4 regions of the Cellvibrio fibrivorans genome follow, and region 2 is predicted to be linked to each of the others. Evidence: predicted binding sites of a transcription regulator. Region 2 holds the regulator's gene; each other region holds the start of a gene.
The links. Region 2 encodes sigma-54, which starts transcription at its own class of promoters, with help from an activator protein. Its sites were predicted from a motif close to TGGCACANNNNTTGCNNT; they were not measured.
Positions count from the first base shown of each region.

Region 1: J2X05_RS12010 (MSMEG_0572/Sll0783 family nitrogen starvation response protein) is a predicted target of sigma-54. The motif match lies at 5,232-5,249, and genes of this name have one in related genera.
Region 3: J2X05_RS14195 (PEP-CTERM sorting domain-containing protein) is a predicted target of sigma-54. The motif match lies at 2,834-2,851, and genes of this name have one in related genera.
Region 4: J2X05_RS08200 (flagellar brake protein) is a predicted target of sigma-54. The motif match lies at 4,700-4,717, and genes of this name have one in related genera.

Region 1 is NZ_JAVDVX010000004.1:156,964-164,906, reverse strand. It holds gene J2X05_RS12020 (ligand-binding sensor domain-containing diguanylate cyclase) at 1-2,909, opposite strand, end outside; gene J2X05_RS12015 (sigma 54-interacting transcriptional regulator) at 3,116-5,020, opposite strand; gene J2X05_RS12010 (MSMEG_0572/Sll0783 family nitrogen starvation response protein) at 5,324-5,806, shown strand; gene J2X05_RS12005 (Nit6803 family nitrilase) at 5,866-6,903, shown strand; gene J2X05_RS12000 (MSMEG_0568 family radical SAM protein) at 6,916-7,943, shown strand, end outside.
Region 2 is NZ_JAVDVX010000008.1:37,534-45,476, forward strand. It holds gene yjgA (ribosome biogenesis factor YjgA) at 1-342, opposite strand, end outside; gene J2X05_RS18765 (HPr family phosphocarrier protein) at 446-718, opposite strand; gene rapZ (RNase adapter RapZ) at 722-1,591, opposite strand; gene ptsN (PTS IIA-like nitrogen regulatory protein PtsN) at 1,603-2,055, opposite strand; gene hpf (ribosome hibernation-promoting factor, HPF/YfiA family) at 2,154-2,444, opposite strand; gene J2X05_RS18785 (RNA polymerase factor sigma-54) at 2,554-4,212, opposite strand; gene lptB (LPS export ABC transporter ATP-binding protein) at 4,416-5,141, opposite strand; gene lptA (lipopolysaccharide transport periplasmic protein LptA) at 5,147-5,758, opposite strand; gene lptC (LPS export ABC transporter periplasmic protein LptC) at 5,745-6,356, opposite strand; gene J2X05_RS18805 (KdsC family phosphatase) at 6,360-6,902, opposite strand; gene J2X05_RS18810 (KpsF/GutQ family sugar-phosphate isomerase) at 6,919-7,890, opposite strand.
Region 3 is NZ_JAVDVX010000005.1:176,881-184,823, reverse strand. It holds gene cobO (cob(I)yrinic acid a,c-diamide adenosyltransferase) at 1-278, opposite strand, end outside; gene J2X05_RS14200 (TonB-dependent receptor) at 363-2,324, opposite strand; cobalamin riboswitch at 2,449-2,640, opposite strand; gene J2X05_RS14195 (PEP-CTERM sorting domain-containing protein) at 3,004-3,645, shown strand; gene J2X05_RS14190 (TonB-dependent receptor) at 3,893-6,250, shown strand; gene J2X05_RS14185 (hypothetical protein) at 6,352-7,671, shown strand; gene J2X05_RS14180 (substrate-binding periplasmic protein) at 7,683-7,943, opposite strand, start outside.
Region 4 is NZ_JAVDVX010000002.1:770,609-778,551, forward strand. It holds gene J2X05_RS08180 (methyltransferase domain-containing protein) at 1-740, opposite strand, end outside; gene gloB (hydroxyacylglutathione hydrolase) at 887-1,675, shown strand; gene J2X05_RS08190 (lytic transglycosylase) at 1,965-3,515, shown strand; gene ttcA (tRNA 2-thiocytidine(32) synthetase TtcA) at 3,589-4,494, opposite strand; gene J2X05_RS08200 (flagellar brake protein) at 4,781-5,596, shown strand; gene J2X05_RS08205 (methyl-accepting chemotaxis protein) at 5,748-7,319, shown strand; gene bioA (adenosylmethionine--8-amino-7-oxononanoate transaminase) at 7,421-7,943, shown strand, end outside.

The DNA.
Region 1 (7,943 bases), on a different contig from region 2:
GATTCGCGACAGATTTTGGTCAGCACATCTGAAAGCTGAACCAATAATTGATCGCCTGCCGCATGGCCGTGCGTATCGTTAACGGATTTAAAAAAATCCACATCCAGAATAAAAAATGTGAGGTCGCGGGTATTTTTGCGCGGTTGGCGATCGGGTGTTGGCGGTGCGTATTCGCGCTGGACTTTGGCGATGTCCATCGGAATTAATTTTTGTAAGTAGCGGCGATTATTTAATCCAGTGAGTGGGTCGGACAAACTGATCGCTTCCAGCTGTGCGTAAGCACCTTCCAACTCAGCATTTTTATGCTGTAATTCAGCGGTGCGCTCGGCGACTTTCTGTTCCAACTCGCGGCTGATCTTGCGCGCGATCAGCACTTTTTGGTGTTGGCTGCGCACAAACAATAGCAGCATGCCGATGATGGTGGCGGCGTAAATACTGTAGGCCCACCAGGTTTTCCAGGGTGGTGGCAACACAGTCACCTGAATGCTGCGCCCTTGCTCGTTCCAGACGCCATCGTTATTACTGGCTTTCACCCGAAACTGATAAGTGCCTGCGGGCAAGTTGGTATAGAACGCCGTGCGTTGGTTACCAACCTCACGCCAATCATTATCAAAGCCTTCAAGTTTGTAAGCGTGCTGATTTTTTTCTGTATCGCGGTAATTTAGAGCGGCGAAACTAAATGAAATCATCGATTGGGTGTAATCCAGCGTGATGCTGTCGGTTTGGGTAATTACCTTTTCTAATAAGTTATCTGCACCATGAATCGCAACTTTCTGGGTGAATAAGCGGAAATCTGTAATCGCAACCGCAGGCGGTATTTTGTTTTGGTTGCTTTCGAGCTTATCAACATCAAAGAAATACAAGCCGTTGCGCGAACCAAATGCCAGCAGGCCCGAATGGGTTACCAACGCAGCGCCCGTGGCAATACCGCCAATTAGCTCGCCGTTAAAACGGGTGTAGTTTTTTACGGCGAGCGTATCCGGGTCAAAGCGTACTACACCGTTATTGGTGCCCAACCATAAAATTCCGTGGCGGTCTTCAATGATGGCGCGGATACCCTGATCGGCAAATCCGTGGCTGGTGTCGTAGCGGGTAAAATCGTCGGTGTCGGGGTGGTAGAGGTGAAGCCCCATATCGGTGCCAAACCATAGGCGCTTTTTACCATCTTCGCGAATGGCGAGCACTGAGCCATTGGCCAGGCTACGTGGATTATCGGCGTCGGGCAGGTAGCGTTTAAAGGTGCCGTCAGTGCGATTCAACAGATTTAAACCGTATGCGGTCCCGACCCAAAAGCGCCCTTGCGAATCTTCGTAGGATACCCAAACGACTGCGCTGGAAACGCTCTGTGGCCCGGTCTCACTGTGAGGATAAAAATGGTAAGTCCCGGTCTTGCGATCAAAATGGGTGAGACCGTTGTAATGGGTGCCGAACCAGAGGTTTTGCTGCCGGTCTTCATGAATATTCCACACCATCAAATCATTTAATTTGCGACCGGTTTGCTCGCCACGTTTACTTTGGTCCGGGTCCACCGGAAGTGTATCGAAGCGATCGGTGGTGGGATTGTATTGCTGTGCCCCCGCACCCCAGGTACCAAATAATAAATGGCCCCGGGAATCCATAGTGCCATTGAGTATGGCGGTGGTGCCTACGCGCGAATCTTCACCGGTGGTGTGCTGGTAGTGGGTAAATAAATCAGTGGTGGGATCAAAACGGGAAACACCATTGGAACCTATCCAGAGGTTGCCCTCTTTATCTTCCACCAGCGCTTCGACGTTATTGTCCATTGGCCCCTGGTTCGCGATGATCGATTTCTGATAAACGCGGATTGCTGCGCTGGAGCGATCATAAATATGTACACCTGAGGGATAGGTGCCTATCCAGAGGTCGCCAATCCGATCCTCATAAATACGGCGGATGGTATTGCTGGTTAGCTTGCCCGCACCACCGTCGCCCCGGTCAAACAGAATCCAGTTATCGTGCGGTTCGTTGTACAGGCTCAAGCCTCCGCCATCACTCCCCGTCCATATCCAACCATTGCGATCCACATAAATTTGCCAGGAAAAATTATTGGGTAGGCTGGTTGGGTCGTTGGCTTTGTGTTGGTAATGAGTGAATTGGTTTGTCACCCTATCCAAACGATAAATGCCGTTGTCGCTGCCCGCCCAGATTCTTCCTGAGTGATCCACTGCCACGGTCCTGATGCTGTTTTCCAGTGTGGATTTGGGGTTTTCCGGCTTGGGAATATGCAAGGTGATTTTTCTGCTTACCAGATCCAGCTGCGCTAAACCGGTATCCAACCCCAGCCAAATAAGATTGTCTTTCTCCACCACTATGTCATTGACCGGATTGCTTGGCAGGCCACCATTTTGCAGGGTTAACACTTCTACGTTGCCGTTGACCTGGTTGAGGATGCCAAAGCCGTTGGCAGTACCAATCAGGATATCGCCCGCAAGGCTTTCGGCAATCGCATTAATCGCCCCTCCCTCGTTCAGCAAGTTGCCTGGAATACTGACCGGCAGCAAAACCTCATGGTCGCGATCATAACGATACAGCCCCGAGCGGGTCGCCGCCCAAAGGGTTTGTTGTTTGTCCTCCAGCAATTCCAATACCTGATTGACTGGTTCTGTATCGGTCACATTCGCCGGGTCCTTGGCGGCGGGAATAGGCAAAAACTCGTAGCCATCGTAGCGCAAAAGCGCATTGCGCCCACCCAGCCAGATAAAGCCTTGGTAATCCTGAATAATTGATTCCACCTCACCCAGCGCAATATCCTGGTTTTGCATGATGTTGCGAAAGTGGATTTTTTTGGGGTAGTCAGATGCTGCGGCCGTATTGTCCGCATAGCTGGCAGGGATCAGCGCAAACTGCGCGATGGCAATTGTCAGGAGTAAAACCAAGCTCTTATTCATTTTTATGTCGTTAGCTGTAGTGGTGGGCGTCCTGCTAGCCGACCGCACACCTTGCATGTTCGGGCGCGGCTCTGTTTGGCTGAGCTGGTTTAGTTATAGCAGGTGCTAGCGGACTTGGTGGATTTTGTAAGGCGGGCGGTACAGTTTTGCCGCTGGGCTGCAGGCCTCAAAAAGGCGCAAGGCTAGTTAGGAGCCAATGATGCGTGTTATCGCTTCAGGCCCAGCCGTTTTATTCTCGATGCCAGGGTGGTGGGTTTTAGTTTCAGCAAAGCCGCTGCCCCATCATCGCCAAACAATTTCCAATCGCACTGCTCCAATGCTGCAAGCATGTTGCGCTTTACCCGCTCCTGCATTTCGTCATCGCCGATAATGCCTGTCTCACTTGGTAATTCTTTTGCGATGGTCATTTCGGTCGCGGATGCTGTGAGCGGCAGGTCGATGGTGACGCGACCCTGATGCGAAGTGATTGCCGCCCGTTCCATCACATTTTGCAGTTCGCGAATATTGCCCGGCCAGTTGTAAGTCAGCAGGGGTTTGAGATCGCTCTGCCGCAGCTTGCACTCTTTTTTGCTGAACTTTTGGCTCGCCTGCTCAAGAAAGTGAGTGGCAAGCAGAGTGATGTCGTTTCCGCGCTCGCGCAATGGGGGCGAGTGAATAGGGAATACATTCAGGCGAAAATATAAATCCTCGCGGAAGTGATGCGCCTCGGCTTCTTTTTTCAAATCTTTATTGGTGGCGGCGATGATGCGCACATCCACGTTGCGGGTCTTTTCTTCACCCACTCGCTCCAATTGCCCCTCTTGCAGTACACGCAATAATTTACTTTGTAGTTCGAGTGGAATTTCGCCCACTTCATCCAAAAATAAAGTCCCACCGTTGGCCAATTCAAAACGGCCAATGCGGTCGCGCACCGCGCCGGTAAATGCGCCGCGAATGTGGCCAAAAAATTCACTTTCAAATAATTCGTGCGGAATTGCGGCGCAGTTAACCCGAATCATTGGCTTGTCTTTGCGATTGCTGGCATCGTGAATCGCGCGCGCAATTAATTCTTTGCCGGTTCCCGATTCGCCGGTAATTAATACGTTGGCTTCTGTTTGCGCTACTAATTCAATTTGTTGGTGGATGCGTTTGATGGCGGTGCTTTCACCGATAATGCCGTGGTAGCGCTGCTCGATTAAGATTTCCTGTTGCAGGTAGGCGTTTTCATCTTCAAGGCGGGCTTTCAATTCACTCACTTCTTTTAACGCATCGCGCAATTGTTTTTCGGTTTCCATGCGCTGGCTAATATCGCGAAACACCACCACGGCGCCAATAATGCTGCCGCCAGAAATAATCGGGGTGCTGGTGAACTCAACCGGGAAGGGCGTGCCGTCCTGTTTCCAAAATACTTCCTGAATCCCTTCGTGCACCACGCCATCGCGAATGGCGGCATAGATAGGGCAGTCTTCAACCGGATAATGAGTTCCATCGTCGTGGGTGTGATGGTGTACATAGTGAATATTTTGCCCGAGCACATCGCCATCAGTGCGGCCCAGCAAACGTTTCGCGGCGGGGTTGATAAAAGTGCAAAGGCCGTTGGTGTCCACGCAATAAATGCCGTCGCCAACGGATGTGAGCATTAATAAATTATCGCGCTCGCCTTGCTGAAAAATCGATTGCAAATGTTTCCATTCCAGAATGCCGTTGCGGGCGAGGCGATCGGCATCGGCTTTATCGCGCTGGCGCTCTTCAGAATCAATATCTTTAATCGACACCACCAAATATTCGCGCCCTTTAATCACTGTGCGCGACGCCGATAGCTCCACCGGAATATGCATATCGTTTTTTAATCGACAGGGAATGCGTTTGCTTTTGGCGTGACCGCGCTGCAATGCCTCTTGCGTAAAAACGATTAACTGACCCAGTTCGCGTCCGTGGATGTAAGAGATGGGCATTTTCAGAATGTCTTGCCGATCAAACCCCAGCATCTGCGTGGCCGCGATATTGCAGTCGATATATTTGTTTTCCAGCGGGTCGAGCAGCATCAGCGGTTCGGGGCACTGCTCAAACGCGGCATTGCGCATCCAATAGGCGAGGCGGCCCCACTCTTCAGATGAATCAGCATCAAACATGAAGGTTTTCTCTTGGGTGAAGTGGCATATGGTTCTACTCAAGTGCGTAACTCAATGCTACGCACTTGAGTATTACTATGCAATTGCGTTGTGAATTTTTAAGCCCGTGTGTGCTCAGGTTCCTCAGTGCCTATATTTTTTCTGATTTAACTCATTGAATTGATTAAATAAAAAAGTTACATGCTCGCTTTCCGGTGTTTTCTTTCAAAGCTGGTACGCCTATCGCAATAGGGGTAGTACGACTTAACCGAAGTCGCTCAACCCAACCGCGTCTATCGCACTACCAACATTGAGGAAACAGCTATGCCAGTCGTGGATATCCCCCATTATCAAACCGGTGACTTTCTGGTCGATTACGAAGAAAAAGTGTTTGAGGATGTGCAAGCTGAACCCGGCGCAAAAGCGCTACTGACCTTTCATACCGTGGCCTTTGAAGGCTCGATTGGCCTGGTGAATTTGCTGCAAGCCAAACGCATTTTGCGCAAAGGCTTTGAAACCAAAATCCTGTTGTACGGCCCAGGCGTGTTGTTGGGGGTGCAGCGCGGTTTCCCAACACTGGGTGCGGAAGCTTTCCCCGGTCACCTCGCCTACAACGCGCAACTGAAAGCCTTTATGGCAGAAGGTGGCGAGGTCTACGCCTGCCGTTTTGCTTTGCAAGCGCTTTATGGGCAAACCGAAAAAGCCTTGATCGAAGGTATCCGTCCTATCAATCCGCTCGATGTGATGGATCTGCAATTGTTGATGCGACGTGAAAATGCGTTTGTTGTTCACACCTGGACGACCTGATTTTTTTGCTGATGTTTAACCTGTTCTTTCATTAACACTCAACACAATCAGGGTTACCTATGAACAAAGTCGTGGCTGCTGCCGTCCAGTGCAGCCCGGTGCTTTACTCCTGCGCCGGCACTGTAAATAAAATTTGCGAATTAATTGCAGATCTCGGCAAGCAAGGAGTCGAGCTGGCAGTGTTCGCAGAAACTCTGGTGCCTTACTACCCGTATTTTTCATTTATCCAGGCACCCTGCGCGATGGGCGCACAGCATTTGTTGCTGATGCAAGAATCGGTAGAGGTGCCCTCTATTTACACGCAGCAAATTTCTGCCGCTGCCAAAGCAGCAAAGATGGTGGTGTCTGTCGGCATCAACGAGCGCGATGGCGGTTCTATTTACAACGCGCAATTGTTGTTTGATGCCGATGGCGAGCTTGTGCAGCATCGCCGAAAAATTACACCGACGTTTCATGAGCGCATGGTGTGGGGGCAGGGCGATGGCGCTGGTTTGTGCGCAGTAGATACCGCCGTTGGCCGCGTGGGTTCGCTCGCTTGTTGGGAGCATTACAACCCGCTCGCGCGTTACGCGCTTATGGCGGACCGCGAACAAATTCACGTGAGCATGTTTCCCGGCTCATTAGTCGGTGAAATTTTTGCCGAACAAATTGAAGCTACGATTCGCCATCATGCTTTGGAGTCCGGTTGTTTTGTGGTGAATGCCACCGGTTGGTTAACGCCGGAGCAGCAAGCGCAAATTGTTGCTGATACCGGCGGGCCAATCGCTGCAATTAGCGGCGGCTGTTTTACCGCAATTGTTTCGCCAGAAGGAAAATTACTCGGCACGCCCTTGCGCAGCGATTCAGGTGAAGGCGCGTGCATCGCTGAATTGGATTTTAATCTCATCAACAAACGCAAACGCATGATGGATTCCGTGGGGCACTACAGTCGTCCCGAATTATTGAGCTTACTAATCGATAAAACACCAACAAGTCACACCCATCCATTGAAAAAACCCAGCGCAGCGAATGAGAAAAAATCGTCGGATGAAAGCGCTACGGGTTTAATGCTGGTGTCTGCTGTTGCAAATACTCATCTCTCCAGCGCAAGCAATTAGAGGATTCTGGTCATGGCACTGAGCAGTCAGCAATTAACGCAAATCCAAACTCAGGGGTTGCGTTGGGTCGATGAAAAAAATCTTGGCTTAACGCGCGCAGGCGGTGCCGGACCGACGGATCACAAGGCGTTCGATTTTGTGAGCCAGACCAGCATGATTCCCGTGTTTAACGAGCAGGTGAAGCGCTCACCGTTTAGTGCCAAAGCGGATGCGAATCACGAGCAGGTATTGATATTTGAAAACGAAAAATTAATTGCAAAAGCCGCTATGCCGGGGCGTCCGAAATTTTATGAATTAACGACGAGCGACGGTATTCCCTATTGGAAGATCGCCACCTTGCACAGTAAAGATGTGCTCGCGACTACCGTGTTGCAAGAGTGCGTACGCTATCGCAACCGCGATACCTCTTGTCAATTTTGCGCGATTGAAGAGTCGTTAAAAAACGGAAAAACCATCGCGCACAAAACACCAGAACAATTGGCCGAAGTTGCGCGCGCAGCGGTGGAGTTGGATGGCGTAACCCAAATGATTATGACCACCGGCACACCCAAAACATTGGATCGCGGTGCGGCAGTATTAGTCGAATCTGCACGAGCGGTGCGTGCGCTAGTGGATATTCCCATTCAAGCGCAATGCGAGCCGCCCGATGATGATGTGTGGTTTCAGCGATTGAAAGATGCCGGTGTGGACGCACTCGGAATGCATCTTGAAGCGGTGAGCGAACGCGTGCGCAAAAATATTATGCCGGGCAAAGCAACAGTGCCACTCAGCCGTTACATGTCGGCTTTTAAAGCGGCGGTTGCGGTATTTGGGCGCGGCAATGTCAGCACTTATATTCTTGCGGGCTTGGGCGATACCGAGGGTGAAATTATTGCGATGAGCAAACAATTAATTGAGCTCGGTGTATATCCCTTCGTGGTTCCGTTTGTGCCCGTCGCGGGTACGCCGCTGGAGCATCACCCTATGCCGAGTGCAGAAATGCTTGATCGCTTATTTCGCGAACTTGGTCCCGCACTGGTGCGTGCAGGTATTCAATCAGA
Region 2 (7,943 bases):
TAGCAGGTCGCGATAGCGCTCTACCTGGTGTTGGCGATGCACATATTGATCGCTGCGGTTTTGCAGTTTGTCCACTGCTGCTTTGATTTCCTCGTGGTTGCCTTCGCGCATCAGGCGGCCAATATATTGCACCTGGCGGCGGCGGGCTTCTTTGGGGGGTAATTTGCGCGCGATGTAAATCGCATCCAGCATAGTGTCGCTCAGCGGAATGCTGGCAAGTTGCTTTTCGTTCATGTCGATCAGGCTTTCCCCCAGCGCTTGCAACGCATGCATATCGCGTTTGACCTGCGATTTGCTAAGGATGTAGTCATCGGGGTTGATGTCGTCGTAGTTGTAAACCATGGCTGTAATGTCGGAGAAAGAATCAATAAAAGGGCGCGCAGCTTAGAGTAGTTGCCCGGGAACAACAACCTTTGTCGCTGGCTTTGGTTTAACAATAGGCTATTTATTCGCCTTCTTCAAAGCGGTCGGCAATCAGTGCGCGGATAGCACAGAGCGCGGCATCAGCATCATCGCCCTCTACGCTGACTTCCAGAGCAGTGCCCTGGCTAGCGGCTAGCAGCATCAACGACATAACACTCTTGGCATCGGCCCAGTTACCTTCGCCCACGCGTGCGAGTACCTTGGCCTGAAATTGGTTGGCAAGGGTCGCCAGCTTGGCGGCGGCGCGCGCATGTAGGCCGCGCTTGTTGATGATATCGAGCGTTTCGGTCTGCATGATCTAGGGTTTTTTGTGTTTGTTAATGTCGCGATGGCGAACTTGAACATCGCTAAAACTGTGGTCGAAATGTTTTTGCAGCCGCTCCGACAAGTAGACTGAGCGGTGTTGGCCGCCAGTACAACCGATTGCAATAGTGATATAGCTGCGGTTGTTGGCCTGATAGCGGGGCAGCCATCGGGTCAGGTAATGCTCGATATCTTCGTACATCTCCCTCACCGTCATTTGCTCTTCCAGAAACTCAATCACTTCCTGATCCTTGCCGGTTTGCGGACGCAGATTGGGCTTCCAGTGTGGATTGGGCAGGCAGCGCGCATCAAATACCAAATCGGCATTCACGGGTACACCGTGTTTGAAGCCAAAGGATTCAAACAAAATAGCCATGGTCGATTCACTGCGGCCCACGACCCGCTCTTTCACCAGATCGCGCAACTCATGCAGATTCAGGTGGCTGGTATCGATAATCTGGTCAGCACAATCGCGGATGGGCTCCAGAAGCTGCTGCTCAGCGCTGATCGCCTCTTCCAGGCTAGTATGTTTATCTGACAGCGGATGCTTGCGGCGGGTTTCACTGAATCGCTGGATCAATACCGGTGGTTGAGAATCGAGGAACAGGGTCTGGAAGGGCAGATGCGCTTCTTTGAGGGTGCTGATCATCTGCGGGAAGATAGCCAGATCTTGCCAGGCATTGCGCACATCGATACCAATGGCAAAGCGGTGTTGGTCATCTTTGTGGATCTGGATCTGGGCAACCAACGCAGGTAGCAGGCTGACGGGCAAGTTGTCGATACAGTTGAACCCCACATCCTCAAGGACATGGAGTGCCGTACTCTTACCCGAACCAGACAAGCCACTGACGATCACCAGATGCATATAAATCCTGTTTACGAGGTTGTTAGCGCTGCATCATAGAGCGCTTCATTAGTTTTGGAGGCGCGCAGGCGCTGGCGGTATTCGGCGTTGTTCAGTGCGCCAGCCAGTGCTGCCAAGGTTTGCAAGTGTTCGCTGTGGGCATCTTCCGGCACCAGCATCGCGAACAGAATATCGACCGGTTGCGAATCTATTGCATCGAAGTCGATTGGATCGGTCAGGGTAATCAGTGCACCCACAGTGCCTTTACAGTGTTCAATACGGCAGTGGGGGATTGCAATTCCGTGGCCAATACCAGTGGAGCCGAGGCGCTCGCGGCCAATCAGGCGGCGGAACAATTCATCGGCATCAATATCGGGGATATCCTGCGCAATGGTGTTGGCGAGCAACTCCAGTGCGCGTTTCTTGCTGCCCCCTTCGACGCCGCAGAGGGTGCGGCTGGGGCTGATCAGGGATTGAATTTGCATGACAAGGTGATGCTGGGCATCTCTCAATAAATAATGCAGACATCGCAAGGTGGCGATGGCGGCGTAGGTTCAGTTAACGATGGCGAGCTATCGCGCACTCAGCGATGGCTGCGCATCTTCTCTTTGTGTTTAATCAATTGGCGGTCAAGTTTATCAGCCAGTGCATCAATCGCGGCATACAGATCTTCATGAGTAGCTTCAGCGAATACATCTTTGCCACTGACATGGATAGTGGCTTCTGCTTTTTGGATAAGTTTATCTACCGAGAGGATAACGTTGGTGCTGGTGATGCGGTCATGGTGGTGCGTTAAGCGCTCAATTTTACTGGTTACATACTCTTTCATGGAATCGGTAACTTCTACATGACGACCGCTGATATTTATTTGCATAGATACTTCCTCTCGCTAGAAACAAAACGGTTGCGACTGGCACAACCTCGCATTACATCAGTGATTTTTTGATCCGAACTTTATTGGTACTACTAATACAACTAAATAGCTAAATAGTTTTGCGTTCATTCGACGGCGGAATATTGAGTGATTCGCGGTATTTGGCAATAGTACGGCGTGCCACTTGAATCCCCTGCTCGGCGAGCAGGTCGGTAATCTTGCTATCGCTGAGCGGTTTTTTCGGATTCTCGGCACTTACCAATTTTTTGATAATCGCGCGAATTGCAGTTGATGAACATTCGCCACCACTGTCGGTGCTGACATGGCTGGAGAAAAAGTATTTCAGCTCGAAAATACCCTGTGGTGTGTGCATGTATTTTTGGGTGGTGACACGTGAAATAGTCGATTCGTGCATCTCAACAATTTCAGCAATATCGTGCAGCACCAATGGCTTCATCGCTTCAGGACCATAATCCAAAAAGCCGCGCTGTTTTTCCACAATACAACTCGCCACTTTTAACAGGGTTTCATTGCGGCTTTGCAAACTTTTTAAGAACCAGCGCGCCTCCTGCAAATTATCTTTGAGGAAGGTGTTGTCGGTGCTGGAGTCGGCGCGTTTCACCATAGAGGCGTAGTCGGAATTAATGCGCAAGCGCGGCGCAATATCCGGATTGAGTTCCACTATCCAGCGGCCATCGCGTTTTTCAACGAATACATCAGGTACTACATATTCGGTATCGCCATTGGCGATCATATCGCCTGGGCGCGGATTCAAACTTTGAATTAATGCCACTGCCTGGCTTAATTCAGCTTCTTTCAATTTGGTGCGGCGCATCAGCTGGCGATAATCGCGGCTGCCGAGCACCGGCAAATATTGTTTGGCAATTAATTTTGCCGAGTCTAAAAACGGTGTTTTCGGATCAAATTGTTGCAATTGCACCAACAGGCACTCAGATAGATTTTGACTGCATACGCCGCAAGGATCGAACTGTTGCAAGCGGTGTTGCACCGCTTCAACTTCGTCGAGTTCCAGCTCTTCAAAATCGCTGCGCATACCTTCAAAAATTTCTTCGATGGTGATGGACAGCATGCCGCTCGGTTCCACCGCATCGATAATTGCCATCGCCAGTACGCGGTCGCGATCCGACATGGGCGTCAGGTTTAACTGCCACATCAGATGGTCGTAGAGCGAATCAGTTGCGGCGCGGCGACTTTCAAAATCATTGTCTTCGTTGTCGTAATTGCTTGAGCTGCTGCTGGATGATGATTGGTAAACATCATCCCAGCTCGTGTCGACGGGGAGGTCACTGGGGATGGAATCGCTCCATTCGCCGGCGTCCGCACTAAATCCGTCGCCCTCACCGTACACATCACTATCGCCAAAACTCTCACTTTCACCAAAATTCTCACCTTCACCGAAGCTTTCACCGCCTTCGGTATAGCTATTGGTTTCGCTGTAGTTGTCGGCGCTGCTGGAGGAGAAATTTTCGCTCGCGGTAAAGTCAGTGCCGTGGTCAGTACCGGCTTCAGCAGCGATCTCTAACTGGCGAGTGTAATCCGCTTTATCCAGCTCACTGCCTTCGTAATCATTGGTGCTACTGGGGCTGTCGAAGCTTTCCTCCACTTCCAACATAGGATTGGATTCAAGCGCTTCCTGGATTTCTTGCTGCAGGTCTAATGTCGATAGTTGCAGTAGGCGGATTGCCTGCTGCAGTTGCGGAGTCATGGTCAGCTGCTGACCGAGTTTGAGCTGGAGAGATTGCTTCATTGTGTGAACGACAAACCCTTATAACGCAGGATGGAAAACATCAGATAGGTGGAGTTTAGTCAGGGTTTGGCGCGCAAGCAATAAGCTTAAGCAAGCTTTATGCCTAATGATCAAAGAATGTTACTTGTCAAGTTGTTTGTGTGTTGCCGAAGGTGTTGCTGACGGGCGGTTGGTAACACTGGTGGTGACGGGTTTAGCCACCTTTACAGACGGAAATGCTCGCCTAAATAGACTTCACGCACCTTGCTGTTGCTGAGTACGGTTTCGGCATCGCCCTCGGCAATAATGTGGCCTTCGCTTACAATATAGGCGGTCTCACATATATCCAGTGTCTCGCGCACGTTGTGGTCAGTAATCAGCACGCCAATACCGCGGTCCTTAAGATGGCGCACAATTTCTTTGATATCGTTGACCGAGATGGGGTCAACTCCGGCAAAAGGTTCATCGAGCAAAATAAATTTGGGGTCGGTCGCTAGCGCACGAGCGATTTCTACCCGGCGGCGTTCGCCCCCTGAAAGTGCCATCCCCAGGCTGTCGCGGATGTGGGTGATGTGAAATTCATTAAGCAATGATTCGAGCTTTTCCTGGCGCTGGGTGCGATCCAGATCCTTGCGGGTTTCGAGGATTGCCATGATGTTATCGGCGACGGTCAGCTTGCGGAAAATCGAGGCTTCTTGTGGCAAGTAACCGATGCCGGCGCGAGCTCGGCCGTGGATGGGCAGTTGGGTAATATCGCGGTCGTCAATTAATACATTGCCATTATCGGCGGGCACCAGGCCGGCAATCATATAAAAGCAGGTGGTTTTACCGGCGCCATTGGGGCCGAGCAGGCCGACGATATGGCCGCTCTCCACAGTAATCGAGACGTCGATAACGACTTTACGTTTTTTGTAACTTTTTGCGAGATGGCGTGCGTGCAGGCTGGGCATATGAGTTAAGGGGTTGCTTCAGTTGATGAGGATTGGGCTGCACTGGATGCGGCAGCGGGCTGGTCGTTACTGGTTTCAGTTTTGCCCGCCTTGGGTGGGATCACGATTTCGATCCGCTGGCCATCGCTGCCCGATGCACCATTACTGCCCGCCGCTTTCATCACTTCTTTTACTAAGTCGTAATCGATATGCGGGCCACTCATGACCGCACCGTTTTGCTCGACCGATGCATCTTCAATCAACACAAGATGCTCATTGCTGGGGGTATAAGTAATTTGTTTGGCAGCGGCGGTGACTACACCTTGATCCTTTTCCGGTTGCTGTTGGAAGCGCGCCGGGTTGCCGGTGGCGATCATTTTTTCAACACTGCTGTCGGGATTGGTGTGGATCACGATAGAGTCTGCCGAAATCACCAGTGAGCCCTGCTGGATTTTCACTGAACCAGTATAGGTGGCGACGCCGTTTTTCTGGTCGACGGTCAGATTATCCGCCGAACCGCGAATAGTTTCATTTTTGTCGCCGGGCAAAGCCAGGGCAGTGTTGCTATAACTGACAAAAACAGCAGCAATCGCTAGCGCAAATGGAGCGAGGGCAAAACGGAATTTAACGGGGATCATAAACAGCCTTAACCTGGGACTTTAACTGAAGCCGACTCTGCGCCAGGTCAGCATCCATACCTATTGCGTCTATCTGGCCTTTAGCGCTGCGCATATTAACAGCTTTGTCAGTTTCCGCGAATTGTTCACTGGCGCGCACCTGTAGCTCACTGGTGGTGATTTGGATCAGCCCCTGCGAAGGGGTCTGTTGCTGAATCAGGACATTGTCGAGCAGGCGGATCAACTGGCCATTTGCTTCACTGCGACCAGTGCTGGCACTGACCAGCCAGGGAGCATTAGCTTCGGCATCGTAAAACGCCATATCCGGGCGCTCGATCAGGGTGTAATCCGCATTCGAAGGGCCATCGGGATTTGCCTGGTAATGGGTGACTTGCGGTGTTGATAATTGGTAGTGCAATTTGCCTTGGGCATCGAATTCGCGAGTTTCCACGGCTTTCATATAAGTTTGGGGAAAGCCACTGGCGTCATATTCGTAGCCCACCAGTTCTGCTTTCTGGCGCAATGAAAAAGCAAAAAAACAAATCACCAGCGCGAAGGCGATTAGCCATGGTGCTGGCACATACTGGTGAATTCGGTAAGCGCGCTGCAACAGGTTCATCGTCTAGTCTTCACCGTTGTTCGCGAGATAGGGCGCCAAGGCTGCATCAAACGTCCCTTGGGCTTGCATTAACAAATCGCACGCGGCACGCACCGCGCCTTCGCCGCCGCGCTCGCGACTCTGCCAGTGGGCACGTGCCGCGACGCTGACATGGGCATTGGCGACGGTAAATGCGAGGCCGACGCGGGTCATTACACCCAGATCTGGCCAGTCATCGCCCATGAAAGCGATTTCATCCAATGCGACTGGATGCTCCTGCAGTATCTCCTGCAATGCCTCCCATTTATCCTCGCGCCCCTGTACCAGGATATTGATACCCAAATCGCTCGCGCGTCGGGCGACCAGATTGCTGGTGCGACCGGTGATGATCCCCACTTTTACCCCGGACTTTTGCAGGGTTTTAATGCCCTGACCATCAAGTGTGCTAAAGGATTTAAATTCTTCGCCGTTGTTGCCAAAGTAAAGGCGACCATCGGTCAGTACGCCGTCCACATCCAGTAATAAGAGTTTGATGCGGGCGGCGCGTTCGCGCAATTCAGGGTTCATGCGGTAATTCCGTTTTTTAGATAATACCTGCACGCAGCAGGTCATTGATTTTTACGACACCCACCAGCGCCTTTTGTTCGTTGGTGATGAGTAATACATTAATTTTTGCTTGTTCCATTAATGCGAGCGCTTCAGCGGCCAGCGTATTTTCACGCAGCATTTTGGGTTGGGTATTCATCAGTTCACCCACTTTGGCGGTACGTATATCCACACCTTTGTCGATACTGCGGCGCAAGTCACCGTCGGTAAAAATGCCGAGCAAATTACCTCCCTGATCCATCACCGTGGTCATGCCAAAGCCTTTTTCTGACATCACCATCAGCGCGTCCAACATAGGTGTATCGGGTGCTACGCGCGGAATGTCGTCGCCGCTGTGCATCACATCGGCAACGCGCAACAGCAGTTTGCGCCCAAGCGCGCCCCCGGGGTGGGAGAACGCAAAATCCTCCGCGGTAAAACCGCGTGCTTCGAGCAGTGCAATCGCCAATGCGTCGCCCATTACCAGGGTTGCGGTAGTGCTGGATGTGGGTGCTAGGTCGAGTGGGCAGGCCTCGAAGACAACACTAATATCGAGATTAACTTCAGCGATTTCGCCAAGGGTTGATTGTGCATTGGCGCTCATGCTGATGATTTTAATTCCAGCGCGCTTGAGCAGCGGCAGCAGAGTGACAATTTCGCTCGATGTGCCCGAGTAAGAAATCGCAAGCACAATATCATTCTTGGTAATCATGCCCAAATCACCATGGCTAGCTTCGCCGGGATGTACAAAAAATGCGGGAGTACCGGTGCTAGCGAGCGTCGCGGCGATTTTTTTGCCGATATGGCCGGATTTGCCCATGCCCGTAACTATCACGCGGCCGGCGCAATTAAGAATGAGTTCGCAGGCGGCAGTAAATTGGCCGTCGATACGTGCACCCAGCGCCGTCACTGCTTCGGCTTCCAGACGGATGGTGCGCAAGGCGGAGCTGACATAGTCAAAAGCAGCCATAAAACACTTCCAAAATAACGGTTTACGCCAGTGATGGCAGTACAAGGTGGGGC
Region 3 (7,943 bases), on a different contig from region 2:
CCGCGAAAAATGCTTTCGGTTAAAAAGTTTTTTTCACCGCATTCCCAAGTGCCTTTAATAAATTGCACTATGGCGACTTTGTAGCCGTGGCCAAGGCAGCGCAGAGCAGTACCAAAACCCGACGAGCTTTTCCCTTTGCCATCGCCGGTTAATACAATCACCACACCGCGCTCTTCGTCGGCGCGTGCGATTGCCGCATCGACAATTTCTTTGCGCTGTTGCATGCGCTCTTGGTGGCGCTTGGCTTTTTCATCGCTCTGGCTATGGTCGTCGGTCATGGCAACTCTCTTTGATCTATTGGTTTTTGATTTTTGATGATTGGTGGGTATCGCTTGCGCTCCACCCACCATACTCAGGATTGATTAAAAACGATAGGTGATGCTTGCTTCGTAATTGCGCTCCGGTTGTGGATATTGGTAATAACCTGCCGTTGGCGAAACACCTTGAAGGCCAGCGTAACGTTCGTTAGTCAGGTTTTTAATGCGCCCCGTCACTTCAACGCCTTGGTATTCCCAAGTCACATTCAAATTGAACAATACCAGTGGATCTACTTTAGCCCAAGCATTCGCATCATCACCCGAGCGATAGCGCGCACCTGTGTAACTTGAATCCAAATACACAATTAACTGCTCCACTGGAGTGAAAACAACGGCGATATTTGCGCGGTTTTCGGCTACGTAAGGCACTTTATTACCGGGAAAGCTACCGCTGGTGAGTTCGGCATCGGTATAGGTGTAATTTGCCCGCAGGCTAACCTCATCACTCAAAGTGAGTTGCCCATCAATTGCAACGCCTTGGCGACGCGATGAATCCAAATTCACGTTAGCACCATGTCCATTCCATGAATTGGTATTTGCAATAACAGCATCATAAATGAGCTCGTTATCGAGATCCATGCGATATAGAGACCATTGCACAGCGGCACGCTCACCGCGCCACTCTGTACCCAACTCACCAGAGCGGCTGGTTTGCACCTCCAAAAATTCTACACCCGGTAATACCAATCCATTTTCATCGGCATTGGCAAAACGGAAACCATCAGCATAGCGGCCAAACACTCGCCAACCATTATCCAATTGATAACTTAAACCCAACTCACTCGCGGTGACATCATCGTCGTGGCGAGTTTTGCTTGCATGATTGATATCTTCAACCGAGGAGCTGCGTGCGCCAGCAGTCAGACTTAGTTGCTGCGTCAGCGGGTAAACCACTTGCGCATATAATGCATCAATTGTTTGCTCAATATTCGTGCCCCAATCAGGCACGGTATATTCTGAATCAACCTGATCATAACCAATGGTTACCAAGGTATTTCCGTTGCTGCCCGGCAAGGTTCCCACAACGCGCGGCGTCAAATTTTTTACGCGCATATTGCCCAGCGTTGGTGAACCATATCCGTAATAGGATTCAGTATCTTCATCGCGGTCAGCAAATTCTGCCAATAATTCCCAGTGTTCGCCCAGACCAATACCGCCGCCAACACGGGCGAGATCCGTTTTCTGGTTCGCGTAATCAGTCAGTGTACGCGCTTGGCGCGGATCAACTGCAGCTTGCGAATCCAACAAGTAACCAGCGAGATTTAATTCATCATCAATATTTTGCGCTTCAGCGAACACAAAGCCTTTTGCAAAATCGTAGCGCAAATTACCCAGCACATTTTCATAGGCCGATTGGTTATTATCGCGATAATTATCCGCATTGCGCTTTTGCGCAGATACGCTGTAACTCAAACCATTTTCAAAGCCTTGGCGAACACTGGCGGTGTAATCTTCCAGATTATCAGTGCCGCTAGTTGCACTCGCTGAACCATTGATTTCACCTGCAACAGCGCGACGGGTGATGACATTGATCACGCCGCCAACCGCTTGATCGCCATAGAGCACACCCGCACTGCCCTGCACAATTTCAATGCGCTCTACATCTTTTAATGAGACGGTATTTAACGCAGGTGCGGCCAATGATGGGTTATTTAATTTACGGCCATCAACCAACACCAACACGTTATTAGTGCCCGACAATCCGCGCATGGAAGCAGTCACATTGCGCGCGCCGCTACCGTCGGAATCGGTGAGCTGGATTCCCGCCTGGGTGCGCAACACTTCCGACAATAACTTTGCACCACTTACGCGAATTTCTTCCTCAGTGATAACTTTAATTTGTGTCGCAACCGGCATCTGCGCGGTTTCGCTGCGTGTTGCACTTACATAAACGGTTTCAAGTTTTTTCTCTGCCGCAAACGTCGTTGGAGCGATAATGGAAACAATGGCAGCACTGAGGCCACCGAGTAAAAACGCACGTGACTGGGTAGTGGACTTGCTAAACATGAGATTCCTCAATCCTAAAAGGGATGAGGGAGGGAAAGCGGAAAAAGAGGTATGGGTACAGCCCAAAATACACACAGATTTCCACCGATGTTGCCCTCCGCGACATCGTGAACAAGTAAGGAGCTATTGCTCCGTGTATGAGGCTGGTATCGGACTCATGCTGCGAGCAGCATTTACCGTTGCGGGGGCAGTGTCGGGATTGCATCGCCTTTACTTACTATTGGCGAACACGCACCGACTTCCCATTGACTCTGATCCTGGCGCTCTCGTTATAGAGAATAATTGCCCATCAGACACCTCGGGCGCGCAAGTTACGAGGTTACTTAGGGCGAGTCAAGCGCCAATAACCCAACTCGATTTTATCTACTCTGGCACCTGACTATTAATAATTAAAAAGTCTATTTCGATATAACTGATAGAACCGTCAACGTCGAAATGTTTTACAGTGCACATAATTATTGCTTGATCTTTCACCTCAAAACCCTTGCGCACCAAGCCAAAGCATAAATTGGCCTCTTTTTTGCTCTACCTTTTTCAGCAATCCTTTTTAGAGCACCATAATAAAAAGATTGCTTTTCTGATTCTTCCCTAGTTCATGTTGTTCCCCATATTTTTTAAGGGAATAAACAAAACACACCGGGACGTATATTTAAATTCTAAAGTTTAGGAGAACTTTACTATGTCAAACTTTCTCACCAAATCACTGCTGGCATTAACTGCATGCTCTGCGCTCTTGTCTTCTGTTGCTTTTGCCGTACCAGTTACAGATGTTCAAGAATATGCAAATAACACCGCTACCGAATATTTTGTTGACCAAGACGCTAACAAATACAACTCACCCTATTACAGAGGCGCTCAGGAAGATTGGGGTTGGAACCACGCTGCTATCGCAGGTACCTTCACTTCAATCGTTTTGGATATTTCTGCCTTCGACGTAGATGAATTTGCTCCAGGCTGGCAAGGTGAAATCGACATGATTTATGTGTTCGATGGCAGCAGCTGGTTAGGTATGGGCAATCTGGATGGCGCAAATGATATTTGGGCTTTCACTTCTATCGATTTGACTTCATACAGCTGGGCACAAGCTCAGGTTAATGCTGGCTTGCAAGTCAAAATGGATATCGATTTGAATCAAGAAGGTTGGTACGTCACTTTGGGTAAAGCAACCCTGACTGTTGACGGCGGCAACCAACAATGCGTACCAACTCCAGGTGTTCCTTGTACTCCAGTGTCTGAGCCTACCTCTCTCGGTCTGCTTGGCTTGGCATTGGCTACCCTTGGTCTTGGCTTGAGACGCAGAAAAGCAAAAATCGCTGCTTAATAGCAATAGCGGTTTAGCTTTCCCCCCACAAAGCCCCATCCACAAGATGGGGCTTTGCTGTTTTTATAGCTTACATTTTCCTCAAATTACCCACCGAATAAATACTTAAAAACTCCCCCCGCCACCTTTGTTGCCCTTAAATACGTTATAGTATAACATCACCAAAAATTCAAACGCTGGTCGGCCTGACCGGTAAATCTGTTTGCTGTTGGATGTGGAGAGAAAGATGTTGGTTACTAAGAAAAACATGACGAGGTCCTTGCTATGTCTAGCGATAGTCGCCGCCAGCCATTCGGCACTGGCGCAAGTACAAGGCGTGGTGCGCGATGAACAGGGGCAACCAATTGCCAACGCCAGTCTGGATGTGGTGGGCTCCAACCTGCAGATACGCACCAACGCACGCGGCGAATTCAGCCTTCCTGTCCAAACCGGTAAAGATGTCGAGCTACATGTAAAAGCCCCGGCATTTATGCACAAAACCTTTCATCTTGCGCAGGGCGATCAACCAGCCGAGCTGGTACTGAGCAGCACCGCAATGGAAGTGGTGAATGTGGTTGGCCTGCCTTGGCACGCATCCAATATGGAATCGGCACAACCAGTGACTGTGCTGGGTGGCGAGCAATTGCGCGACCGCCAGGCAGCTACGTTAGGTGAGACGTTAAAAAATGAAGTCGGCGTGCACTCCAATTATTACGGCCCAGTGGCGAGCAGCCCGATTATCCGCGGCCTTGAAGGTCCGCGCGTCTTGATAACCCAGAATGGATTGGACGCTGGCGATGCCTCACGCGTTGGCCCCGACCACGCCGTGGCGACAGAAGCCTCAACCGCGCGCCAGATAGAAATCCTGCGCGGCCCTGCCACTTTGTTTTATGGCAGCGGTGCGATTGGCGGTGTGGTGAATATTGTCGATGATCGCATTCCGCAAGGCACCGATACCTACGGCGAGTGGCGCTTGGAGCGCGATTCCGTTGCCAATGACAAACTTGTCGCCGCCAGTGGCAATACCGGTGTGGCCAATGTGGGTTTACATCTGGATGGATTCTGGCGTGAAGCAGACGATTACAAAATCCCCGGCGCTGCAGAAATCGAAACCCATGAAGAGCACGAAGAAGAAAATCACGCAGAGCACAACGAAGATCGTTTAGCCAACTCATCCACTAAAGCAAAAGGGTTTAACCTGGGCACCAGTTACATTTTGGATGAAGGTTTTGTCGGTCTCTCCTACGGCCATCTTGAACGCCAATACGGCATTCCCGGTCACGGCCACGAAGGCGAAGCGGTCGATGTGTACGCCGATTTAAAACAGGACCGCTTGCAATTCCTGAGTGAACTCTCGCTTGACGACGACTGGTTCAGCGCAATCAATACCCGTTTTGGTTTTACCGATTACGAACACAGCGAAATTGAAAATGGTGCGATTGGAACGACGTTTAACAACGAGAGCCAGGAAGCGCGTATCGATTTATTCCACCATCCACTCGCGGATTGGCGCGGTGCAGTGAGTGTGCACTACAAACACGCCGATTTTTCGGCGATTGGTGAAGAGGCATTCACACCGCCCAGCGATACCAGCACGCTCGCGATTGCATTGATGGAGGAGCGTCACTTTGGCGATGTGCTGGTGCAATTAGGAGCGCGCATCGAACAAGTCAAAGTATCTGCAGACAATATGCGTGTCGATTTAAATGAACATCACCATGAAGATGAAGGCGATCACCACGACGAATACTTAAGCGTATTTTCTATCGATACCGAATCAACACCGTTTAGTGCCTCCGCTGGATTGGTGTGGGATTTCACCCCCGGCTACAACCTCGCCTTTTCTTACACCCATGCAGAGCGCTCACCTTCTGCAGCAGAATTATTTTCATTCGGCCCACACATTGGCTCAGGCTTGTATGAAGTGGGCGCACTGCTACAAGTCGTGGAAGATGAAGCGGGTGAATTTCATTTTGATTTGACGCGTGCGGATATTGAGTTGGAAACCTCCAACAATATCGACCTTTCGCTGCGCAAATTTGAAGGCGATTTTGGTTTTATCCTCAACGCGTTTTATAACAGCATCAACAATTATTACTACCTGACTGATACAGGTATGACGCTCGAAGGTGCGCATGACCATGCGAGTGAAAGCGGCGAAGATGAACACGAAAACAGCAGCGAATTACCGGTATTTATTTATCAGGCACACGATGCAAATCTCTATGGTTTTGAAGGCGAAATTATTTGGCAGATGAGCACGCCCTTAAAACTCAGTATCACCAGTGACTATATTCGCGCACAACTGGATGAAGGGGGCGATTTACCGCGCATACCACCCTTGCGCATAGGCGCGCGTGGCGAATATGAAATTGGCAACTGGCGCGCCGAGTTAAGCGGTCAACATTATTTTGAACAAGACCAAACCGCCGCCTTTGAAACCAACACCGACGGCTACACGCTCATTGATGCTCAGGTGAGTTACTTGCTCAGTGAAGATCTAAAAATTTATCTCAAAGGCCACAACCTCACCGACGAATACGCGCGCGTGCACGCCTCCTTCCTAAAGGATAAAGCTCCCCTGCCCGCACGTTCATTTGCTATAGGTGTTAGCGGCAATTTTTAGCCCTTAATTTATTGTAATCCACTAGGCACTAGTCTTGCCCGCGCATGCGGGTATCCATAACTATTGCCTGAAATAAGCAATACTCAAAAGGTAATCGAGAAATGAAAACAAGTGTGCTACCGAGCCTTACATTATTATTTGTGGCCGCGCTTCTCAGTGGTTGCGGCGGAAGCGATACCAAAATTGTTGAACGCGAACCCGTCCCTATTGAAGACGACCATGATCACGATGATGAAGTGACAACACAGGGACGCTTGTTAATTTCCGCCAAAGACCAGGCTAAAGTCAGTGTGGTTGATATCAATGAAAAAAGCGTGTTACATGAAGTGGCGGTTAGTGAAGCGCCCAACGCACTTTATGCAAGCCCCAATCACCGCTACGGTTTTGTGGTACAGCGCACGGCTGACCGCGTAGACGTCATTGATGGAGGCCTCTGGCAGGAAGACCATGGCGATCATCTAGATGATTACGACCAACCCCCAAAACAAATGTTGTTCAGTATCAATAAAACGCGACCAACACACTTCACCGGCACTGATGAACAATCTGTGATTTTTTTTGATGGCAATGGCGAGACTGCCGCACCCGCAAGTGTGGGGGTATTTACTGAAACAGATATTGCCAACAACACTGCAGGTACAGTGCTGGAGTACTCTACGCATATGCACGGTGCGGCTCAGGGTCGCGGGGATTATTTAATTTCCACGGTACGCGATGCCGCAGCCACTAGCACGTTGCCCGACCGGGTTGCGGTTTATCGCGCGCACAACGGTTACTTCGTGGATGAAACTATTTTCAGTGAAAACTGCCCCGGCCTGCACGGTAGTGCGCAAAATGAAAAACAAATTGCGTTTGGCTGCACGGATGGAGTCTTGGTTATCACCCAAACCGATACGACGTTCACCGCGAAAAAAATTACCAACCCCCCAAGTTTCACTGGCACTACCCGCATAGGTACAGTACTCGGCGATAATGCTGTTGATGAATTTATCGGTATAGCTGCAGGGCAATTTTATGCAATCAATACCAGTACCAATACCATCACACCTGTTAACTGGGTTGACGCCAGTATCTCACCCGCCCCTACAGCTAGCAGTTATGGCTTTGCCGACGATGGAGAATTTTTTGTGATTTTGGATAATCAAGGCAAGCTGACTATTTTACACAGCGACGACTGGAGCCTTAAAGCGCGCGTGCAAGCCATTACCAGCAATATCACAGCACTGCCTACCGGCAGCAAATTTGAACTAGCCTTAACACCAGGCCACTTTGCGTACGTGAGCGATCCGATTACAAACCAGATCAAACAAATACATCTGGATGAAGCAAAAGTGAACACCACAATCCAATTGGATTTTGTACCCAATAAACTGACCTGGTTGGGTATTGCAGAACCGACAGCAGGAGAACACTCGCACTAACCAAGGAAAATTTATTGTTTATTTGTGGCAGGCGGCTTAATCGGTAGCGGCTGGAGTGTAATCACCCGCCGCTGGTGTTTTTTCAGTAATTCCATTCCCCATTGGTAGCGTGGAATACTGTTAAACAATTGATCAAAACTACCATCTCTCTGTGCAATTTTTAAACCCGTTTCAAGCCGCTTGGCCAAGTCGGTATTATTTTTATTGACGAAAAAATACACTTCATTGGGATAACTCAGCATTAATTCCTGCTCAATCTGTAATTCCAACTC
Region 4 (7,943 bases), on a different contig from region 2:
TTGCGCGCGACCACCATATAAAATCCACCCCAAGGCAAGCGCAGCCTTTTACCCCAGCGCTCCAGCCAATGCAAATGTTTAATCGCATTTTCCTGTGGTAACGGCGGCCGGAAAAAACCTTGGTAGACCGCAATCGGCTCCATATCCAACAGCTTCAACCAGTCCATCAAACGACCTAAACGCAAATATTGAAAGCGCCAGCGCGGTTGGGATTTCACAATACGCGTCAGACTCGCACACAATCCCCAGAGGCTCCAGGGATTAAATCCAACCACAATTAAGTGCCCCTTGGGAATAACGATGCGTGTTGCCTCGCGTAATAAATGATGGGGGCTTTGGCTGAAATCGAGACTATGGTGGAGCACGACCGCATCGATGGATTCGGCCGCAAGCGGCAAGTGATTGAAATCTGCCAAGGCACCCAGCTGCTGGTTATCTTTGTGCAGCGTATCTTCAAGTTGGGGATGCAATACAAAGCGGTGGGAGATACGGCACTCTCCCGTCAAGTTCACTCGCCCACTGATTCCGAGTTGCAACAGATGGTACCCAAACACACACTGCAAACCATCGGAAATTGCCTCCTGCTCTTCTTCCAGCAATGCACGCCCAAGCGGAGATTCAAACCAATCGGTCAAGTCACCAATAGACTCCCGCATGGGCAATACACCGAAACGCTTTTTCCAGATGGCGGAAAAACGGATTAGTAATCGATGCGGTGCTTTGATCAACTTACGATGCATTTTTCGCGCTCATCATCTACTGCAAGTGCTCTTATATAAGGCTGACAACAATCTAGCACAAGAGCCAGGGACAAATTAGCGTTAAAACATACCGCAGGAGAGGCGTAGAATAGTGGGCACCATTTTAGCGAGGCGCCAGCGTGCTAATGATTACCCCGATTCCCGCACTCGACAGCAATTATTTTTGGGTGATTCAGCCTAGCGCTGATACAAACGCTGTCTACGTGGTAGACCCAGGTGATGCCGCGCCGGTTATCGATTACCTTGTCCGCAATCAGTTAACACTGGCTGCCATTCTTATCACCCATCGTCATCACGACCATATTCAGGGAATCGCAGGTTTGCTGGAGCGGTGGCCAGTGCCCGTTTACGGCCCTGACTCAGAATTCATCCCACAAGTAACCCACAAACTCAACGATGGCGACTTACTGCAGTTAGCAGGAATTACATTCAGGATCATTGGCGTGCCTGGTCATACTTGGGAACATATTGCCTATTTCTCGTCTTCATGGAATGAAATATCACCTCCGCTACTATTTTGCGGTGACGCACTTTTTGCAGGTGGTTGCGGAAGACGATTTGATGGCACTGCTGAAATTATGTGGAATTCCTTGCAAAAACTTGCAGCGCTTCCTGACGACACCCAAATTTATTGCGCCCACGAATATACCCAAGCCAATCTGGCATTTGCCGTCGCGGTAGAGCCTGATAACCAGGAACTTTGCGCCCGCTTTGAGCAGGTCAAACAGACCCGAGCGCAAGGCGGTATCACCCTGCCCTCGAATATTTTGCTGGAAAAACGAACAAATCCGTTTTTGCGCTGTCAACACCCTGGCATCAAAATCTTCATTGAAAACGAAATGCACCAAATACCGGAAACATCAGCAGAGATATTTGGTGCTCTGCGTCTAATCAAAGACACTTGGCCCAATTGAAAAACGCTTTGCCAAACTAAATAGGATAAGCACCGCAAACAAATTCCCGATCAGCTCTCAAGCAGGTTGTGACCGGCTGCCCTTATTCCGAATTAGGCGTTGACCCATGCGACGCCTGCACCTAGAATCCGAGATCCACAGCCCCAGGGAGGGCGAAGGTAATCACTAAATAGCCGTTATTTGGCGAATTAATAGGATGAAAATCCTAAGACGCAAGAATAAAGAAGGCCAAAATCAACCGGATTTTCCAACCCTTCGGGGTGGAAAAGCAACCCTGACAAGTGACCCTATGAACCATCAAAACCGCTCCCCGCTGTTGCTACTCATCTGCTTTGCCTGGATTATTGCGTTGGCTGGCTGTAGCACCTTGAAAAAGACCGATGAACCCGTTGCTGATACCAGCACCACAGAACCCGCCACTCCACCCGAAGAATCCGAACTGGGTGCAAAACTCCGAGAACACACCGGTGATTACGGCAATCTCTGGGAAGAAATTGCAGATGGGTATAGCTTTCCCGAAATCAGTGATGCCAAGGTCAACAAAAATCTGCGCTGGCTTTCCAACAATCAGCGCTACCTTGATCGAGTAACAGAACAAAGCAAACCCTACCTCTATTATGTTGCGAATGAACTGCGTGAAAACGGATTACCAATGGAACTGGCGCTCCTTCCCATCGTTGAAAGTGCTTATGACCCTTTTGCCTCATCACCCAGCAAGGCTCTTGGCGTTTGGCAGTTTATGCCACAGACCGGGCGCAATTTCGGACTCAAGCAAAACCATTGGTATGACGGTCGTCGCGATATAGTTGCTTCCACCGATGCCGCCGTACGCTACCTTAAACGTCTGAATACCATGTTTAATGGCGATTGGCTGTTGACCATCGCCGCTTACAACGCAGGTGAAGGCACCATTCGCCGCGCGATTGAAAAAAACCGCAAACAAGGCAAGGGGACAGATTTCTGGTCGCTGCCGTTATCGCAACAAACCCAATCCTATGTTCCGCAATTGCTCGCGCTCTCCAAGGTGATAGCTAACCCCGAAAAATATGATCTGGAGCTGGGTGAAATTTCCAATAACCCTTACTTCACCACTGTGAACGTGAGCGCACCAATTGACCTTGCCCAAGCGGCACGCATGGCGGAGATTGACCCTAAAGAGCTGCGCAATCTCAATGCGGGCTACAACAAATGGATCACTGATCCCACTGGTCCGCACCAACTTCTTGTGCCTGTTGCCGATGCCGCGCAATTTACTCTGAACCTCGACAAGCTTCCCAAAATCGCCACCATGCAAGTAGCTGGCGATTACAAAGTAAAATCCGGTGATACTCTTGGTGCAATCGCCAAACGTTTTGGAACCAGTGTTGCTGCAATTCAATCCGCTAATAATCTCAAATCATCACAATTAAAAGTTGGCCAAAGTTTAAGCATTCCCGGCCAGTCGCCGATGAGCTCGCCCTATGCAATCCAAGCAGAACAAGAGATAGCCCAGCGCTCACAAAAAAATACCGGCACCTACTACACCATCGAATCGGGCGACAGTTTTTGGACCATCGCCAGAAAACACGATACCAGCGTTAAGAATTTGCTGAAGTGGAATGAATTACCGGCTAACGCAAAATTAAAACCGGGACAAAAATTATTAGTGGTCAATAAAACTGCTACCCAACCTGCAGATAACAAAATCACTTATCAAATTAAAAGCGGCGATACCCTACACAAAATTGCCAGCAAATTTGATGTATCCAAAAAAGATATTTTGAACTGGAATAAAGTGAAAGATGAAAGCTACATTCATCCAGGTCAAGAATTAACGATTTATCTCACCGCCAAAAATTAATTTTTATTAATTTACAATGAAAAAAGGCCTGATTTTTCAATCAGGCCTTTTTCACGGATATCGCTAACTTTTCTCAATGAATATCCAACACATCAACATACTGAACCGAATTGTCAGTAAGGGGTGCCAGCGACAATATGCTGCAAGAATCCGTGCCGGAATCATCAACAGATGCATCTTTGTTGGTTTTCAGATTTACAAAATCAAATAAATTCAAATCTGCCAACTGCGATGGTTGCACATTGCGGATTGCGGAAAAAATCGTTTCGGTACGGCCAGGAAATTGGCGCTCCCACTGTTGCAACATATCCTTCACCACTTGGCGCTGCAAATTTTCCTGCGACCCGCAAAGGTTGCACGGAATAATGGGAAAACCTTTCAATTCGGCAAAGTGCGCAATGTCCTCTTCGGCACAATAGCTCAGCGGGCGAATGACGATATTGCGCTTGTCATCCGCCAATAATTTGGGCGGCATGGCTTTTAATTTGCCACCGAAAAACATATTCAAAAATAGGGTTTCGATAATATCGTCGCGGTGATGGCCAAGCGCGATTTTGGTCGCGCCTATCTCATCGGCAAAACCATAGAGCGTACCGCGGCGCAAACGCGAACAGAGTCCGCAGGTAGTCTTGCCTTCCGGAATCACTTCTTTGACGATGCTGTAGGTATCGCGCTCGATGATATGGTAAGGCACACCCACCTGCTCAAGATAGGCAGGCAGAACGTGCTCAGGGAAACCCGGTTGTTTCTGGTCCATATTGACCGCAACCAGCTCAAACGAAATGGGCGCAGTCTTTTGCAGACTCATCAAGATATCCAGCATCGTGTATGAATCCTTACCACCTGATAGGCACACCATCACCTTGTCGCCATCTTCGATCATGTTGTAATCGACTATCGCTGAACCGGTCAAGCGGCGCAGACGCTTTTGCAGCTTGTTAAATTCAAGGCGATCTTTGCGTTCGTGTAACTCTTTCATGGACTCATAACTCGTGCGGGAGGGTAGATCAAACGGCGACTGGGTCGGCGAGCGGCGCATTGTACGGATTTTGCGCGCAAGTTGAAATCAATCACCGGAACGCGGCAAGGCATTGCCGGTCTATAATTCCGGAATTGCAGGCTAAATGGTTGAAACAGCAGCAAGCCCCGCCCGCACACCTTATCAAACTGGCATCTCAAGTATCTGGCATAGGGCTTGCTCTTACCCCTATCAAACCCCGCTGAAATTAACTCCGGGGGAGAATCTTTGCCGCGAGGAGGTAGTAATGTCGTTTCTCGATAAACTGTTCAAGAAAAGTTTTCGCTCTTCTGTCACACACCAGACCCCAGAGCTAAAAAATCCGCTTACGGAGCAGGACGGCATATCTCCGGAGAGTCATATTCCCGACCAGTATCTCCCACTCTGGGAGCTGCTAAAACAACGACAACTGCTGGAGGTAAAAATCACAGGCGCCAGCCGCGTTTATCAAAGTATGATCCTGGCAATTGATGTTGAGCGCGGCCTATTATGGCTGGACGATCTGTTTCCCCAACAGCATATATTGGACGCGGGTGACGAGATCACTTTGCGCCATCACCGCAATGGCGAGCAACTTGTCATTCGTGCACATATTGTCGCCATGGGTTCAACATATAATGCTTCTGGCTTTGCAATCACCCTGCCCGAATTCGTCTACTACATGCCCAGACGCAGCTCCCCGCGTTATATCATCGGCCACCAATCACCGCTCTCAGTAAAAATTCGTACCCTCGGGCAGGAGCCAAGCTATGGCACCCTGCAAGATATTTCCACAGGCGGCCTGCGCCTGATAATAGCAGGCAACATGCTTCCCTACTTGCGCCATGGCGCGCTCTTGCCTATGTGCGAAGTCGATATCAACGATGAATTACAGATCCGCTGCCGCGCGCGTATCTGCGCCTTTCGTATCGGCCGTAGCCCTTATCGCCACACTCAAATTAGTGTCGAGTTTATCGATATGGAGGAAGAGACGCGCACCGCTCTCGCCCGATTTCTGCGCGAATCGCAACTCGTCCATGGCAAACTCTACGCTCCCCAGTCAACCAACACCCGAGCCGCCTGAAAACTAAATGGCTATAAGGCAACTAGAGATTCGCCAATTTTGGACTAGGCTTGAAAAACCAAGATAGATGATCTGCTCGTGAGTTTTTTGCAATTTGACAAAAACAGGGCACGAAAGATCAAGTTTTTGTCGATATTTCAGGAATTCACTCATGCGCAATAATGGTCATGTAACCGGCAGGGAAGTACACCTTTCCAACCACGAAGAAATCGTCTCCTCCTCTAACCTGCGCGGCGATATCGAATTTTGCAACGAAACGTTTTGCCGCATTTCCGGCTACAGCAGTGAAGAATTGCTCAACCAACCGCACAACATTTTGCGCCACCCGCAAATGCCGCCAGCGGCATTCGGTATGCTCTGGACAGCATTAAAAGCCGGTAAGCCCTGGATGGGGATAGTTAAAAACCGCTGCAAAAATGGTGACCATTATTGGGTCGATGCCTATATCACCCCACTGCGCGAAAAGGGTCAGGTGTATGGCTATGAATCCGTGCGCGCCAAAGCAGACCCCAATCTGGTTCGCCGTGCGGAATATGTCTATGAACGCTTGAACCAAGGTAAACCACCCTATTCGTCCTGGGAAAAATTTTGGAGTGACTTTGGCGGTAGCACCCTCATTGCACTGACAAGCTGGATATTGTTACTTGTCGCTACCGGCATGTTCGCTTCGCTTTCAATCACCTCAGTCATAGCTACTGCCGTAATCGCAGTTATCATCGGCGGCACTGCGCAAGTGCTGCAACAAAACCGTATTGCACAGGCATTACAAGAGGCCCGCAACACCATCAACGATCCTTTTGCCGCTTATATTTACACCGGTCGCTGCGATGCTATGGGTGAAATTGAACTGGCGCAACACGCCATAAAATCGCGCTTGCGTACTGCACTCGGGCGCTTTGGTGAGTCAGCCAAAGAGCTGCAACACAAAGCAGGGGCAGCTCATCATCACGCGCGCAAAACCTACGAAGGTATGAGCGCCCAGCAACAAGAGACCGCGGGTGTTGCCACCGCAATGCAGCAAATGGCGTTGGCGGTGCAAGAGGTCGCAAGCGGCGCAAACCAAACATCGATGGCGACCGGAGCGGCGATTGGAGAAGTGGACAAAGGCAATCTTGTTATTGAAGGTGCCCGCCACGCAATTGATGATTTATCAAAAACCGTTGGCAACCTCGGTAGTGTGCTCAATAAATTGAGCGAAGACAGTAGCAAAATTGCCAATGTGGTTGATGTGATTCGCGGGATCGCCGAACAAACCAACCTACTTGCACTGAACGCAGCAATTGAAGCCGCGCGTGCAGGTGAACAGGGGCGGGGCTTTGCGGTAGTGGCCGATGAAGTGCGCTCGCTGGCGCAGAGAACGCAAGAATCCACCGGTGACATCCAACAAATCATCGGCAACCTGGGCAAAGCCACTGAAGACGCCAGTCTCAACATGAAAAATTGTTTAGATCTAGCCGATCGCAGCGTGCATGAAATGAGCAATGTCCGTACTGCGCTGGATTCGATTTCTCACTCAGTCAACACGATTGACCAGATGTCCCACCAAATTGCCACAGCGGCAGAAGAACAATCTTCTATGGCATTGGAAATTGAACGCAACACTCAATCGATTGCGCGCATTTCCGATCAAACACAACAAGAGATCAGTATTGCTGACGGGCTGAATAGCGAAATGGATAAACTCTCGCATAAACAACTGGATTTGATCATCAGATTTAATTAATACCCAGCCTAATAAATGAAATTGATTCAGCTTTTTGCAAAAAATTTCGTTAAGCTTGGGCAAGGCAGATAATTATTTTGTGCGAATGATGTGGAATTCCCATGATATACACCCAAGAAATTGCCAACCATGATTTGCTGCGTTTAGACCGCGCCCATGTGTGGCACCCCTACACCTCGTTTACCCAACCGGGCATGATCACAGCAGTGAGCCATGCGCAAGGCGTGGAATTACATTTGGCCGACGGTCGAGTGTTAATCGATGGCATGTCCTCTTGGTGGAGCACATTGCATGGCTACAATCATCCAGTATTAAATCAGGCAGTCATTGATCAACTGGGCAAAATGGCGCATGTGATGTTTGCCGGCGTCACTCACGAGTCCGCGGTAAAACTCGCCACTACCCTCGCCAAAATCACCCCAGAGGGTTTGAACAAAGTTTTCTTTTCAGATTCAGGTTCAGTCGCCGTCGAAGTTGCGCTCAAAATGGCAATTCAATATTGGCATTCACAGGGCCAAGCGCAGCGCACCATGTTTTTGACCTTGAAACGCGGATACCACGGCGATACTTTTGGCGCTATGTCAGTATGCGACCCGCAATCGGGAATGCACCACTTGTTTCATC